Regions from separate parts of the Ruminococcus bovis genome, predicted to be linked through region 1. Evidence: riboswitches for the same ligand, from Rfam matches in the RefSeq annotation. Region 1 holds a riboswitch; each other region holds the start of a gene.
What was found. A riboswitch is a leader RNA that binds a small molecule or an ion and turns the genes downstream of it on or off. The one in region 1 is predicted to bind S-adenosylmethionine.
Positions count from the first base shown of each region.

Region 2: linked by a shared signal. The riboswitch ahead of E5Z56_RS10300 (hypothetical protein) and the one ahead of E5Z56_RS05620 (hypothetical protein) in region 1 are both predicted to bind S-adenosylmethionine.
Region 3: linked by a shared signal. The riboswitch ahead of metK (methionine adenosyltransferase) and the one ahead of E5Z56_RS05620 (hypothetical protein) in region 1 are both predicted to bind S-adenosylmethionine.

Region 1 covers NZ_CP039381.1:1,193,705-1,198,902, reverse strand. The annotation lists gene E5Z56_RS05625 (dynamin family protein) at 1-1,549, opposite strand, end outside; gene E5Z56_RS05620 (hypothetical protein) at 1,692-1,979, opposite strand; SAM riboswitch class I at 2,062-2,148, opposite strand; gene E5Z56_RS05615 (type I restriction endonuclease subunit R) at 2,177-5,198, opposite strand, start outside.
Region 2 covers NZ_CP039381.1:2,185,834-2,191,031, reverse strand. The annotation lists gene E5Z56_RS10315 (ABC transporter ATP-binding protein) at 1-310, opposite strand, end outside; gene E5Z56_RS10310 (TetR/AcrR family transcriptional regulator) at 370-987, opposite strand; gene sigK (RNA polymerase sporulation sigma factor SigK) at 1,104-1,790, opposite strand; gene E5Z56_RS10300 (hypothetical protein) at 1,921-2,214, opposite strand; SAM riboswitch class I at 2,266-2,396, opposite strand; gene E5Z56_RS10295 (flavodoxin) at 2,544-3,065, shown strand; gene E5Z56_RS10290 (LysR family transcriptional regulator) at 3,193-4,074, shown strand; gene E5Z56_RS10285 (cupin domain-containing protein) at 4,165-4,608, shown strand; gene E5Z56_RS10280 (flavodoxin) at 4,609-5,082, shown strand; gene E5Z56_RS10275 (carboxymuconolactone decarboxylase family protein) at 5,092-5,198, shown strand, end outside.
Region 3 covers NZ_CP039381.1:576,003-581,200, reverse strand. The annotation lists gene E5Z56_RS02810 (ABC transporter ATP-binding protein) at 1-1,292, shown strand, start outside; gene E5Z56_RS02805 (hypothetical protein) at 1,426-2,487, shown strand; SAM riboswitch class I at 2,561-2,656, shown strand; gene metK (methionine adenosyltransferase) at 2,721-3,902, shown strand; gene trhA (PAQR family membrane homeostasis protein TrhA) at 4,025-4,672, opposite strand.

The DNA of each region.
Region 1 (5,198 bases):
GTTCTTTTTTCTGGTCTTTAAGCTGTTTCTTTGCCAGTAGCAATGCGTTTTGAAGTAGTTTACTTCCGCTCACGCATTTCTTGTAATTTGCATATCTCTGAACATAGTAATTGATTTCATCTTCAACAGACGGGATACCTGTTGCGTACAATTCGTCGCTAATCAATGCACGTGTATTCGTATCCATCACCCTTCCGCAGGGAACTATATTATGACTCGGAAGTGTTCTGTGATCACTGTTATATTTCAGCTTCCAATCCTTATATCCATCCTGATATTCCGGATCAAGCCATCTTTCATCTCTTTTCTTCTCTCCAATAGCACCAACAGCACAGACATACAAAAAAGTAGCCTTTCCATGCCAATTAAGAAATGCCGGTGGTATTGGCTGACTAAAGGCAGAAGTTGGAATATTCTCTGCTTTTGAGAACACAATAAGACAGTTAGGATTTGAGAATCCCTTCCTGTTTTCATCAAGCAGACTTTTTACCTCGTTATTATCGTTTGAAATAACTTGATTCCTATCCATAACGAATATCGGAAGGGCATTGGTCTGTTTACCCATCATCTTTTCAAGGGACTCTCTATGTGCGTGCTGATCAATATCGCTATTGTTGCTTCCGGGCGTATCAAAAATAATGATTTTACACTTATCTTGTTTAAGAATAGAATTTACAAACGGAAGCCTAATAGAAATATTCCAGCCTACATCAGCAATTGGAGGAAACGTTTTCTCACTCTCATTAAGCGCAATCAGAATATCGTGAAGAATCTCATTTGAATTCTTACCTAAAAAAACACAATGCTCACAAATAGCTTTTCTGAATTCTTCAGCAAACTCTGACTCTTCATCACGAGATTCAATATGACCGGGATTAATAACGTATGTAATCGGCTCTCCCTTGTATTCAATACTAAAGGAAACTTCTGTTCCGCTTTCAACTTTAACATCTTTAGCTGTGCAGGGATCAACCTTGCTTGGAAGTATCTCATCTCCGATTATAGCATTGATAAACGCCGATTTACCGACGCTATAAGTACCAATCACGCAAATTGGTATATCGCTGCTAACTGTAGCAGTAAATAGGTTGATTAAATCACCAATCTCTGCATAACTGGTATTAGTTTCATACTTTTTATTTCCGGGAAGGTAGTCCTCAAATTCACTTGATATTCTGTTATATGCAGAACGTATTATTTCGATTGATTCATCCGCCGATTTATACACTCCTACATATTCAGTTAGTATCTTACCTTTTTTGTTAGAATTCCTATTCTCGCTCTTAACTACTTCTTCAAGTATCGAAAAATCATCGCCTGTGCCAACAAATTGTATACACAGTCCTTCCAAGCTACTGTTCTGGTACTGATTGATGTAGCTAACAATATCTTCTACACAATTTGAAAAGACACATTCCTGATTCTGATATTTCAAGAGTTCAGATGTATCAGCAAGCTCCTGCCATACTTTACCAGAATCAAGTGAGATAATAAACTTGATATGATTGTCATATGGATTATATGTGATTTTTATGATTTTCTTAGCCATTGTTTTAGCTCTCCTCAAAACCATATAATTAATATTATTTTATCACAAATCTATTTAAAATCCAATAGGTGAATATATATTTTATATACAAATGATCAGAATTAAGCCGTGCTACAAATATATCATAGCACGGCTTAAGCTATCATCGGATGAAATCCGCGTAATCAATGCGTATTAGGCTTTCATTTCCAATTTTTTGGACATTGCTACCAAAAGCTATGTGACCAACAGTTCCTACATAGTTGATGGTATAATCTTTATTGACTGCGATCACATCGCTTATGTGTCGCTCTGTTGGCTTAACGCCATCTTGGAAAGCAAAACCTTCCTGTTCAGCTTGATTCAAAAATTGTTGACAAAGATCGGCTGTCTTAAAATACACATACACTCTGCCATTCATTTGGGAAAGTTGTTTAATTGTGTGTGACATAAGAATCCTCCTGAATATATTGTATTACCAAAAGAGAGCAGAGCAAAGCGCCCATCGGTTGATAGGCGCTTGTATTTATAGTCACCCATCATTCAAGCATTACCACCTTGCCTTTCGGTAGGTTGGTGTGCGGTCACAGGGCTTGTCCCTCACGCACTCTATATAGGCAAAAAATATTTAGTTTTGTGTTTATATGCTTAATCTTTTCTCAGTGTCTTATATAGTTCTTTTGCCATAACGTCCTGTACTTTCTGATAGAATTCAGGATCGTTAAACAGTTTCTGGAAAGATTCGTTGTTATCAAGGAAACACTGTGTAACAATCTCCTTGAATTTATCAGGGAAAAGGGAATTCACAAACATTTCAGTGCTATTATCGTTGGCATATTTTTTGAACTTTTTAACGTCCTTATCGTCCATAAACATTCGATATATGCCCTCAATTATAACCCTGTCTGCTTCGGTGAATTGACCGTCAAAGCGCTCGTTCACTTTATCTATGATACTCTGCAATGTATCCTTTTTCTTGTTAGGTTTTTTAGGTTCCGATGTCCCGCTTGGAGTCCAGACAACTTTCTTTTCATCAAGTATTATTGCGCCTGTATGCGTTTCTTTAAGATTTGCATATTCAAGTTTGACCTTATCGTCTATATCAACGATGTCTTTTCCCGATTTAGGCAATAACCTCAGAAGGTTTGAAGTGTAGAGATACTCAGCAAAAAGGTCTTTGTCGTGAAGTCTGACAATTTGAGTGACATAACTATAAGTCCTTGTGAACTTACGGAGGTAATCACGAACATCATATTGGTCATCTTCAGAAAGCTCTCTATATCTGTCTATAACAGGTCTAAACATACCAGCAAGTTGACCGAGAGCGGCAGCATTTTGACCTTTTCCGGACTGTCCTGACATAAAGTTGTTGAATTCTTCTACATCATCATAGTTGAACAGCATATAATCGTGCAGCTTATTTCTGTAATCATAAACAGCATTCAGGTCTGTTTCACCCTCCATAGAAGATTCCTCATAAAACGGTTGGAACGCCTTCTTGATCTCCTCTTCGGTGTTCTCAAAATCAAGGACAAAAGTGCTTGTCTTTCCAAAACAAGTTCGATTCAAGCGAGAGAGCGTCTGTACTGCTGCGACACTTTTTAATTTTTTATCAATGTACATTGAATGTAACAGCGGTTCGTCAAAACCTGTTTGGTACTTGTTAGCAACAACAAGGATATTGTATTGATTGCTGTGGAAAACTTTTCGGAACTTTTTATCAGTTGTGATATACTTTCCGTTTTCATCAAGGTTCATAGTCGCTTCTGTAAAAGGCTTTTCCGTTGGCATTTCTTCAAGCGTGATTTCTCCTGAAAAAGCAATCATAACATCACATCCTGCTGAAACCACTGGATTGTCTTTCAGATATTGCTTGATTGCAAGATAATAACGAACCGCATTTGCACGGCTATCTGCAACCACCATTGCCTTACCTTTCCCTCCAATTTGAAATCTGCCGTTAGCAAGGAAATTAGACATAATCATTTCAGTTTTTTGCGTAATTGTATATCCGTGCTTCTTATAATATTTGAATAGTGCTTTTGAAGCCGCTCCTTCAATTAGTTCGGGATTATCCTCGGATACTTTTACAAGCTTGAACGCTTCACGGATAGTGGTATAGTCCTGTAATACATCAAGGATAAATCCTTCATCTATAGCTTGCTTCATAGAATAGACGTGGAATGGACGTTTACCCGGAGTACCGTCAGGTTTGGTGTAAGGCGTTCCGAAAACCTCAATAGTTTCACCTTTTGGCGTTGCTGTAAAAGCGAAGAAAGACTGATTTGCGTGTCTACCCTGACCGATTACTGCGTTTATATACTCATCTGTCAGATCAACATCTTCTATGTTGATTTCCTGCTCCTCGGCATAATCTTTGATAGCTACACCAAGATCTATCAGGCTCCTGCGGAGCATTCTTGCACTTTCGCCGCTTTGTCCCTGATGTGCTTCATCAATGATGATTGCAAACTTTTTACCCGTATAACTATTCATATCCTTGTAGCCAAACAAGAATTTCTGAACCGTACTGATAATTATTTTTTTACCATCGTTAATTGCTTCTGCAAGGCTGTGGGAATTCTTTTTATCATCTATCGCTTCCACAAGACCAACCTTGTGCTCAAAGCTGTTGATTGTGTCCTGAAGCTGCCCGTCAAGTACGACACGGTTTGTTACTACGATAACGGAATCAAATATCCCTTCGTCATTTGCGTCGTGAATAGAAGCCAGACGATAGGCAATCCACGCAATAGAATTTGATTTGCCCGAACCGGCACTGTGCTGGATAAGATAATTGTTTCCAGAACCATTAACCTTTACATCGGCAAGAACTTTACGCACCACATCATATTGATGATAACGTGGGAACAGCAGTTTCTCTTTTGTTTTTCCTGTATCTACATCCTTTTCCTTAACGTGAGAAACAAATCTGTAGAGGATATCCATAAGTGAATCCCGTTGCAAGACTTCTTCCCAAAGATAATGTGTTACATATCCATCAGGGTATTCAGGATTGCCTGCGCTACCACTAACGCCAGCTCCGTTTGAGCCTTGATTGAACGGCATAAAATAGGTGCTTCCGTCTTTGAGTTGCGTTGTCATCCAGACTTCATAAAGGTCAACAGCAAAATATACGAGGAAGCGATGGTCAAGTCGGAAACAAAACTCCTTACTGCTACGATCGTTTTTATATTGCTTGATTGCACATTGATAATCTTGCCCTGTAAGTTGGTTTTTCAGTTCAATAGATACAACGGGAATACCATTCACGGATAGTACCATATCAATGGTATTTGTATTGTGTGGGGAATAGCGGAATTGTCTTGTGCAGCCGAGGATATTCGCCTCATAGCGCTCCACATCGAGATCATTGAGGGCAGTTTCGGGCTTGAAGTAGCAGACTTTCAGCTTGATGCCGAGGTCTTCGATACCGTGGCGAAGAACATAGATCAAGCCCTGTTCGCTGATGCACTTTTCAAGGCGGAAATAGAGCTTTTCCTGTGCGTTCTCGCCGTAGTATTTGAGATACTTCGCCCACGCTTTCGGCTGTGTCTTTTCGATGAACCTGCACAGCACGTCCATACAGATGCACTTGTCAACATCGAACTGACTGCTTTTCAGCGAAACATAACCGCCCTCATCGGAGAGGAAGAACGTCTCGATATCC
Region 2 (5,198 bases), 990 kb from region 1:
GAGTCATAGTTTTTCTTAAATTTGCTTGTACTCTAAAGGCTGATAAGTGGGAACACATTAATGCACCTATGTAAATAAGTATAGCAAGTACAGAAAAAATAACTGCCATCCAACCATCATATGCAAGGTTCTCAGCATTCTTTAAGTCAGAAATATTATCAAGAATTTCTTTGATAATTTTCCAAATATAAATGAAAGGAACTAATGCTACTAATGCACTAATACCCGACAGTACCCATGAAAGATATGTAAGGACTTTATATTTCCCTGCATATTCTATTAGGGTTGATAGATTTGATTTCTTTTTCATAAAATCCCTCCTAAAAATTAGTTAGTTGTAGCTAACCTATATGTAAAAAATATAGGGTATTAGAACCCCATAATTTTTTCCCAACCTGCAGTATAGAAATCCCTAAGTTGTTTAACATATACAACTGCCTCTTCTTTTGGCATATTGTGTCTTACAATTTCAAACATTCCACCAAACATACCACTTGCAAGAATATGACAAAGTTTCTTGTCTATTTCCGGTACTTCATAACCTAGTTTTCTTTGTACTTCTATAAATCTATAAGTTGACTCAACTTCCACTTCCACCATATTGTGAATAAAGTGTTCATATGGTGTACCCTGTGAACAACAGATAATTAACTTAAAAATATCAAAATTATCATAAATATACTCTACACATCTAGAAATACAATCTCCTGAACAACTGCCCATATTTTCTCTTTTATTTTCGTCAGGAATATTGTCAAATTCTTCTTGTGACTCCATAAACATATGCATTACTGTTTTTGCTTGTTCTTCAACAAGACCACTAAACAAGGCCTCTTTGTTAGAGAAATAACCATAAAATGCACCGGTAGTTACATTAGCTTTCTTTACAATATTTCTTAATGATGAAGACAAGAAACCTTTTTCTAAAAATTCTTCCTTACCTGCATTTAAAATATTTTCAAGTGTTCCATTATCTTTATTTATCATACCACACCTCATATAACATTGTTATATAACACTGTTATATTATAATCCCACATAATTATTTTGTCAATAGAAAAAGCGAGTAATTAGGATAATTCCTCTTTACTCGCTTAAAATAATCAGTTGTTATCATACCTTTCTTTTAATTTTTCTAAAGCCTTTTTCTCTATTCTTGAAACATATGATCTTGAAATATTCATAATTGATGATACTTCTCTTTGGGTTAGTGGTTTACTACCGTTTAGTCCATATCTTAAGTTAATTATTTGCAATTCTCTTTTTGTTAAAGTTTCAGTTAGGTACTTATTAATCTTTTGGAGATTTAGCTTTTTATCTAAGTTATCTGCAAAGTCATCATCAATAGAAAGTAAGTCCATTAATTTTAGGGTGTTACCGTCTTTGTCAATATCAACTGCATCTTCCAGAGAAACATTTTGTGAGGACTTTTTCAAATTTCTAAAATGCATTAGAATTTCATTTTCAATACACCTTGATGCATAACTGCTGAGTTTTATATTTTTGTCCATATCAAAGGTATTTATGGCTTTAATAAGTCCTATTGTACCGATTGAAACTAAATCATCTTGGTCAACATTTACTGCATAATATTTCTTAATAATATGTGCTACTAATCGCAAATTATGTTCTACTAAAATATTTCTAGCCTTAATATCGCCATTCTTGGACTTTAGAAGGTATTCCTTTTCTTTCTCTTCCGATAATGGTTTAGGGAATTTTCCGTTACCACATATGTGAAGAATAAAGGTAAAAATATACTGACCTAAAAAATTTATAAATTCCAGCACAACACCACCTCCAAATTACTAGTACATTTTATTCAATGAATTTGGCATTTTGCTTGTACTTATAATTTTTATTTAAACAGAAATAGCTGACACCTAAGTGGTATCAGCCTTTCTGTTTTACATATTGATTTTACTTTGATTGTTTTAGTACTTCACTGTAATCAATCTTGATAAGTGGTTCTTCCCCAATTTTGTCTGTTGATTGATAGGCAATATGACCTACTGTACCAACATAATTAATTGTGTTGTTCCTATTAACTGCCATAATATCAGATGGTTTTCTCTCAGTTGGCTTCTTTCCATCACTAAAAGTAAAGCCCTCACTTTCGGCATCAATCATAAACTGATTTGCTACTGAATTGTCCTTAAGATAAACATAGATTCTTCCTTCATTTTCTGCTAATAAGTTTTTAATTCTTGACATAAAAAATTCTCCCTTTGAGTAATAATTCCACAAAGAGAGGTAAAAAAATAACACCCATCGTTACCGATAGATGTTGACCAGACTAAATATATACACACCATCGGTTAAGCTTTACCACCTTGCCTTTTGGTAGGTTGGTGTGCGATCATAGGGCTTACTCCCTCACGCACTCTTTATGGTAGTTTCATAATAACACTTTAGTTTATATATGTCAAGAAGAAATTAATAAGTTATACTTATTATTTACATAAGTATAAAGAATTGAATTATAGGTACTTTTTAAATATAATTAAAATGTAGAGTAAATTTGTAAATTTGGAGGAATCTTTATGAGTAAAAATTTAATCATCTATTATTCACGAAAAGGTGAGAATTATGTTAATGGAAATATTGTAAGCCTTAAGAAAGGCAATACTGAAATTTGTGCTGAGTATATTAGTAATGCAGTTGGTGGAGATTTATTTGAAGTTGAAACTGTAAATGAATATTCAGAAAACTACACTCAATGTACTAAAGAGGCAAAAGATGAATTCAATAGCAATGCAAGACCTGAACTAAAAAAGTATCTTGACAGTATTGAAGAATATGATAACATTTTTATTTGTGGTCCATGTTGGTGGGGTACTTACCCTATGGCAGTATTTTCTCTTATTGAGAAGTTAGATTTTAACGGTAAAAATGTATTGCCTTTAATGACACATGAGGGTAGTGGTCTTGGTAACTCAGTAAACGACTTAAAGAAAATTTGTATTGGTGCTAATGTTAAAGCAGGTCTTGCTATTCATGGTGCTGAGTCAGAAAATTCTGAAAGTAAAGTTACCTCTTGGGCAAAGAAAAGCATTGATGAATAAATCTATTTACACTAAACATCTACTAAATTAATCATATCTTTACACAAGAAAGATAGTATAGCGTAATTGTTTCTATACTGTCTTTCTTATTATTTAACAATATGTTATAATTAATTTGGTGATAAATATGGAACTTAGAGTTTTGAATTATTTTTTAGTTATTGCTAATGAAAAAAATTTTACTAAAGCAAGTCAGCTTTTACATATAACTCAACCTACCCTATCAAGGCAAATTGCTCAACTTGAAAAAGAACTAGGCACAAAGTTATTTATAAGAAACAATCACAACATTTCTTTAACTGAGGATGGATTAATTCTTAAAAGAAGAGCACAGGAAATTTTATCCTTAGCCGATAAGACAGTCAAGGAACTTTCTTACAATGAAAAGGAACTTGAAGGTGTAATAAATATTGGTTGTGGGGAATTTTTGTCTTCTAAAATTTTAGGTGATATTATTGCTGAATTTAGGAAGAAATATCCACTTGTACAATTTGACTTACATAGTGGCAACGGTTACAGTGTTTTTGACAGAATAGAAAGTGGACTTCTTGACATTGGACTTGTACAAACTCCTATTGATATAGACAAATATAACTATGTTACTATGCCTGTTAAGGAACTTTGGGGTGTTTACATTTGTGAAGAATGTGAATTAGCTAACAAGGAATTTGTTGAACCTAAGGACTTAAAAAATCTTCCTATGATTGTATCTATGAACAAGTTTATGCAACAAAAAGTAAACAGTTGGCTAGGTAAAAGCAGTGGTAATATGATTGTGGGAAAAGGTAATTTAATATACAATCAAGCTATGATGGGCAAAAGTACAGAAAGTTGTGTTGTAGGAATAGAACTTAACTGTAAATATGATGGTTTAAAATTTGTTCCTTTCAGTCCTAAAATTGAAAGTGAAACTGTGTTAATTTGGAAGAAAGACTGTATATTTTCTACTGCTACATCAACATTTATTGAGTTTATAGAACAATACCTAAAAGGCATAACTAACAATTAATTTTAAGTATTAGACATTGTATTATTAAGGATATATAATGTAAATAAGGAATAATATAATAAGTTATTTATCAGACAGGAGGAAAAGTAAATGAAGTATTTAGATAAGAAAGAATTTGACAAAGCCAACAAATTTGGCACAGGTAATCCTAATGATGCTTTTGCAAAGTATTTTGTTGGTAATTCATTTTTGAATCCACTAACTAATCCTAAGGATACAGCAGTATTCCTAGCTAATGTTACATTTGAACCGGGTTGTAGAAACAACTGGCACATTCATCACGCTAAGAGTGGTGGTGGACAACTACTTATCTGTACTGCCGGTGAAGGTTGGTATCAGGAAGAAGGCAAAGATGCAGTTGAACTAAAGGAAGGCTCTGTTATTACAATTCCACCTGAAGTTAAACATTGGCATGGTGCTAAGAAAGACAGCTGGTTCTCACACATTGCAGTAGAAGTTCCCGGTGAAGAAACTTCCAATGAGTGGTGTGAAGAAGTTAGTGATGAAGAATATAACAAATTGGAGGAAAAATAAATGAGTAAGAAATTAGTAGCTTATTTTTCAGCAAGTGGTGTTACAAAAAGCGTTGCAGAAAGACTTGCTAATATTGCAAATGCTGATTTATTTGAAATTAAACCTACTGAAAAATACACAAGTAAAGACCTAGACTGGATGGACAAGAAAAGTAGGACTACTTATGAAAAGGACCATCTTGACTTTAGACCTGAAATTAAATCTAAGGTTGAAAATATGGAACAGTATGATGAAGTTTTTGTTGGCTTCCCTATTTGGTGGTATGTTGCTCCTAACATTATTGATACTTTCCTAGAAAGTTATGACTTCTCCAACAAGAAAGTAATTCCATTTGCTACTTCCGGTGGCAGTGGTCTAGGTAGAACTGTTGATGTACTAAAGCCTCTATGTGACAGTAGCACAAAATGGGATAAGGGTAGAATGATGAACCATATTTCTGATGATGAAATCAAAAACTGGGTAGAAAGTTTATAAGGTGATAATATGAACTTAAAGATTACTGATCCTGAATATATTGAAAGATTCAATCATTTTGCATTTGATGAAGTTGTAAATGCTGAAGAAAGTCTAGACACTAAGACTAGATATAT
Region 3 (5,198 bases), 620 kb from region 1:
TTAACTGGATGATGACACTTATTGCCTTAGTTATTCTACCGGTTGCACTAATCTTTATTTCACTTATTTTCAAGATTTCTCAGAAACACTTTAGAAATCAGCAAGATTACCTAGGTCATGTTAACGGTCAAGTTGAAGAAACAATCAGTGGTGTTAACATTGTTCAGGCTTTTAACACAGTTGACAGAAATGTTGAAGAATTTGAAAAGTCCAACAATATGCTTTATAAATCAGCATGGAAGAGCCAGTTCTTCTCAGGTTTAGCAGGTCCTATTATGCAGGTAATCGGTAACTTAGCTTACGGTGCAATTGCAGTGCTTGGTGGCTACCTAGCTATTCAAGGTACAATTACAGTTGGTGACATTCAGTCATTTATTCAGTATGTAAGACAGTTTACAATGCCTATTCAGCAACTTGCTCAAGTAAGTAATATGATTCAGCAAATGACTGCATCAGCTGAAAGAATTTTTGAATTTATCGGTGAAAAGGAAGAGTCACAAGAGGCTGAAAACCATTGCAAAAAGCCTAACGGTGAAAATGTTACTGTTGATGAAATCACAGGTAATGTAACATTCGACCATGTAAAATTCGGTTACAACGAGGACAAAATTATTATTCACGACTTCTCAGCTAAAGTTAAGCAAGGTCAGAAGATTGCTATTGTTGGCCCTACAGGTGCAGGTAAAACAACAATGGTTAAGCTACTGATGAGATTCTATGACCTAAACGGTGGTAGCATCTTAGTTGATGAACACAACATTAATGACTTTGACAGAAGAGAACTAAGAGAACTTTACGGTATGGTTCTTCAAGATACATGGCTATTTAAAGGTTCAATTATGGAGAACATTCGTTACGGTAAGTTGGATGCAAGTGATGAAGATGTTGTAAAAGCTGCAAAGGCTGCTCATGTTGATGACTTTGTTAAGCACCTACCTGATGGCTATAATATGGTTCTAAATGAAGAAGCATCTAATGTTAGCCAAGGTCAAAAGCAGTTATTAACTATTGCAAGAACAATTCTTGCCGACCCTAAGATTCTTATTCTTGATGAAGCTACTTCTTCAGTTGATACAAGAACAGAGGCATTTATCCAAAAGGCTATGGATAACCTAATGGAAGGCAGAACAAGTTTTGTTATTGCTCACAGACTTTCAACAATCAAGAATGCTGACTTAATCCTATTTATGAAAGATGGGGACATTGTTGAACAAGGTACTCATGAAGAACTACTTGCAAAGGGTGGTTATTATGCAGACCTATACAACAGTCAGTTTGATAAAGTATCTTAAAAATTTATCACTTTAACACAAAGGGAAGTTACAGTTTCTATGTAACTTCCCTAATTTTTTCAAAAAAAGAACACACAATAACAGTTGAAGTAATCACAAAAATGTGATATATTTGATTAAAGGAGTTGATAGTATGGCAAAAAAAGGTACACACGGCTATTTTGAAGATGAAAACAAAGAAACATCTTTTGATGACTTCAAAACTGATATGACTAACATTGATGATGAAGTTGACAAAATCTTAGCCGAACAAAGAAAAGCAAAACAACAGATTGACTTCTTTAGTGATGAACCTATTGATAATAACGAAGATGAATATGTATTTGACAACAGTTCTTCAAGAGAACTAAAGAGCAATAGCCCTAGAAGAAATACATATGCTGAAAATATAGAAACTGAAGAAGTTACACCTGAAACTAAAGAACCACAGGGCAGTTACTCTGCTGATACTAACGATAGTGGTGAAAGCAGAAGTAACAGAAGTTCCGGCAGTTCAGGTAGCAGAAGTTCAAGCAGTAAAAGTTCCAAAGGTTCTAAGGACAAAAAGAAAAAGTCTAAGAAAAAGGACAGAGGACACAGTAGCCACGATAGTCACATTAGTCACGAAAGTCACAGCAGTAACAGAAGAGATAACAGTAAATCAAGTGACAGAAAAGCTGAAAAATCTTCTAAGAAAAGTGACAAAAATAAAGGCCATTCCGAAAAGAAAAAGCATACAGGACTAAAAACATTTGTTGTTATCATTATTATCCTAGGTGCTTTATGTGGTGGTGTTTACGCTTACTTTGGACACATTCCAACTAAGGAAGATATTCAAAACCTACTACCTATGTCAGACAGTGCAGAACCTACTTCTTCCACTTCAATCCACGAAACACTTGTTGCAATTACTGTTTCAGGTGATACAGTAACATATAACGGTGAAGTGCTAAGTAGTGTTGATGAATTAAATAACAGATTGTCAAAGGAAACAGACCCTACAATATCTCTAATCAACAATGATGCAAATGCTTCTACATACAACAAGGTTGTTGAAATTGTTAACAACTACGGTGGTAACTTTGAAACAATGGATGATGACAACACAAACCCATCCATTAACACAGAAGAAAACTCTACTGAAGAAAATACTACAGAAAGTGTAGCAGAAAGCACAACAGAACCTACTTCTGAAAGCACTTCTTCAGCAGAATAACTGACAATTTATTCCGACAGTTGACATTATATTTACTATGTGTTACACTATGAAGGTAGAAAAATTAAATATTTTCTTATCAAGAGCGACTGAGGGACAGGCCCTATGAAGTCCGGCAACCTGCGAAAAGCAAGGTGCTAATTCCTGCGGTATAACCGAAAGATGAGTATTAAGCCACCGTCTTTCACGGTGGCTTTTTTTGTGGTAAGAAATATAAGAAAAGGAGTATAGATATGGGAAAGTATTTATTTACATCAGAATCAGTTACTGAAGGACATCCTGACAAAGTTTGTGACCAGATTAGTGACGCAATTCTTGATGCAATTTTTGAACAAGACAATATGGCTCATGTAGCTTGTGAAACAACAGCAGTTGCCGGTATCGTAAACATTATGGGCGAAATCAGTACAACTGCTAAAGTTGATTATGAAGCAGTTACAAGAAATGTAATTAATGAAATCGGTTATGACAGAGATGAACTTCTATTTAACGGTCATAACTGCAAAATCAACAATATGATTACAACACAGTCACCTGACATTGCAATGGGTGTTAACGAAAGTTACGAACTAAAAGACGGTGAAGAAGACAAGTACAATCAGTTTGGTGCAGGTGACCAGGGTATGATGTTTGGTTATGCTTGTGACGAAACAGAAGAACTAATGCCACTAACTATTTCACTATCTCACAAACTGGCTAAGAAGTTAACTGAGGTTAGAAAGAACGGTACACTAAAGTATCTTCGTCCTGACGGCAAAACTCAGGTTACTGCTCTTTATGAAGATGGCAAGGTTGTTAGCATTGACACAGTTGTTATCTCTACTCAACATGATGAAGATGTTACACTTGAACAGATTAGAAATGATTTAATCAAGTATGTTATCAAGCCAATTATCCCTGAAAACCTACTAACAGATGACACAAGAATTCTTGTAAACCCAACAGGCAGATTTGTTATCGGTGGTCCTGCCGGTGACTCAGGTCTAACAGGCAGAAAGATTATTGTTGACACATACGGTGGTTATGGTCGTCATGGTGGTGGTGCATTCTCAGGTAAAGACCCAACTAAGGTTGACCGTAGTGCTGCTTACTATGCAAGATATATTGCTAAGAACATCGTTGCCTCAGGTATTGCTAGCATATGTGAAGTACAACTTGCTTATGCAATCGGTGTTGCAAAGCCTGTTTCAATTATGGTAGATACTTTCGATACAAGTAAGTATAGTAATAGTGAAATAGCAAATGCTGTTAAGAAGGTATTTGATTGCCGTCCGGCTGCTATTATTGAAGAACTTAACCTTCGTAATACTAAGTTCCTACCTACTGCTGCTTATGGTCATATGGGCAGAACAGACCTTAATGTTAAGTGGGAAGATACCGATAAGGTAGAAGAACTAAAGAAAGCATTAGCATAATTAAATTACTTATAACTTTTAAATTTTTATAATCCTAAGCCAAGGCTACTAAATAGTCTTGGCTTTTCTTATACAAAAAACGGCTGATACAATAAAGTATCAGCCTTAATTTTTCGTTTATATTACATTTTTATAATTGCTATTAAGATTGAGAAGTAGTGAAATGCACTGCCAAGTATAGTGAAAATATGCCATATGGGATGGAAGTATTTCACCTTTTTAATTACATAAAACACAATACCAACAGTATAAATTATACCACCAAGCACAAGAAATAATGCAGAAAGGAAAGGTACTTTTGCAATCAGTGGCTTTATGGCGAAGATAATAACCCAACCTGTAGCAATGTAACAAACAAGAGAAGGAATCTTTGCCTTTTCCATATTAATTGAATTTAGTGTTATGCCGATAATTGATGCAACCCACACAACAGAAAACAGTATCCAACCTGTAACACCACCAAGAATATACAGAGTAATCGGTGTGTATGTACCGGCTATAAGCAAAAATATTGTGTTGTGGTCCATTATCTGAAAAAAATGCTTTACCTTTTCATTTGTAAATGAATGGTACAGTGTACTCATTGTGTAAAGAATTATCAGTGATGCACCGTAAATTGCCGAACTGACAACTGCCAATGCATTTCCGTATATAACCGAAAATACAAGCAAAACAACTGTACCTGCTATGGACAAACAAGCTCCCACACCATGGCTGACAGAAGAAAAAATTTCTTCCCCTAATGTGTATTTCCTTTTGATTTTTCCCATTAATTAATCATCTCTATTCTTTATTTTTGTAGCCAAGATGTTTTACTGTGTTGCTATATTATTCTTTCGCTAAATTGTATTTTTCTAAGTTGTGTTATTATATTTGTTTCTTATAAGCTATATTACTATGTTATTTAGCTAAGTTATAATATTCTGTTTCCTAAATATTATTATCCATTATCTTCTCAGTTTTATCAATATGTATCCCTATGCAATTTATCCCTTTTAGCTATATTGTTATGCATATTTAGCATTATAAACTCTTTATCTTTATCTATGTAACTAAACCGATAATATGTTTTTATATTTTATGGTAAAGGGTTATAAATAATAATACAATTTAGTTTTTCAATTTCAATTGTGGGTTATAATAATTTATCTCTGCGAATTAGGGCTTTCAATTTTGTTTCTGTATTACGATAAATTAGTTTTGCAAATTTGGGTTTGTCTTTTAATTTTTATTGAGTGTAAAGTAAAATTTCTTTTAAATTCAATCGGCTATAAAGAAAAATTTATAGTAAGAATA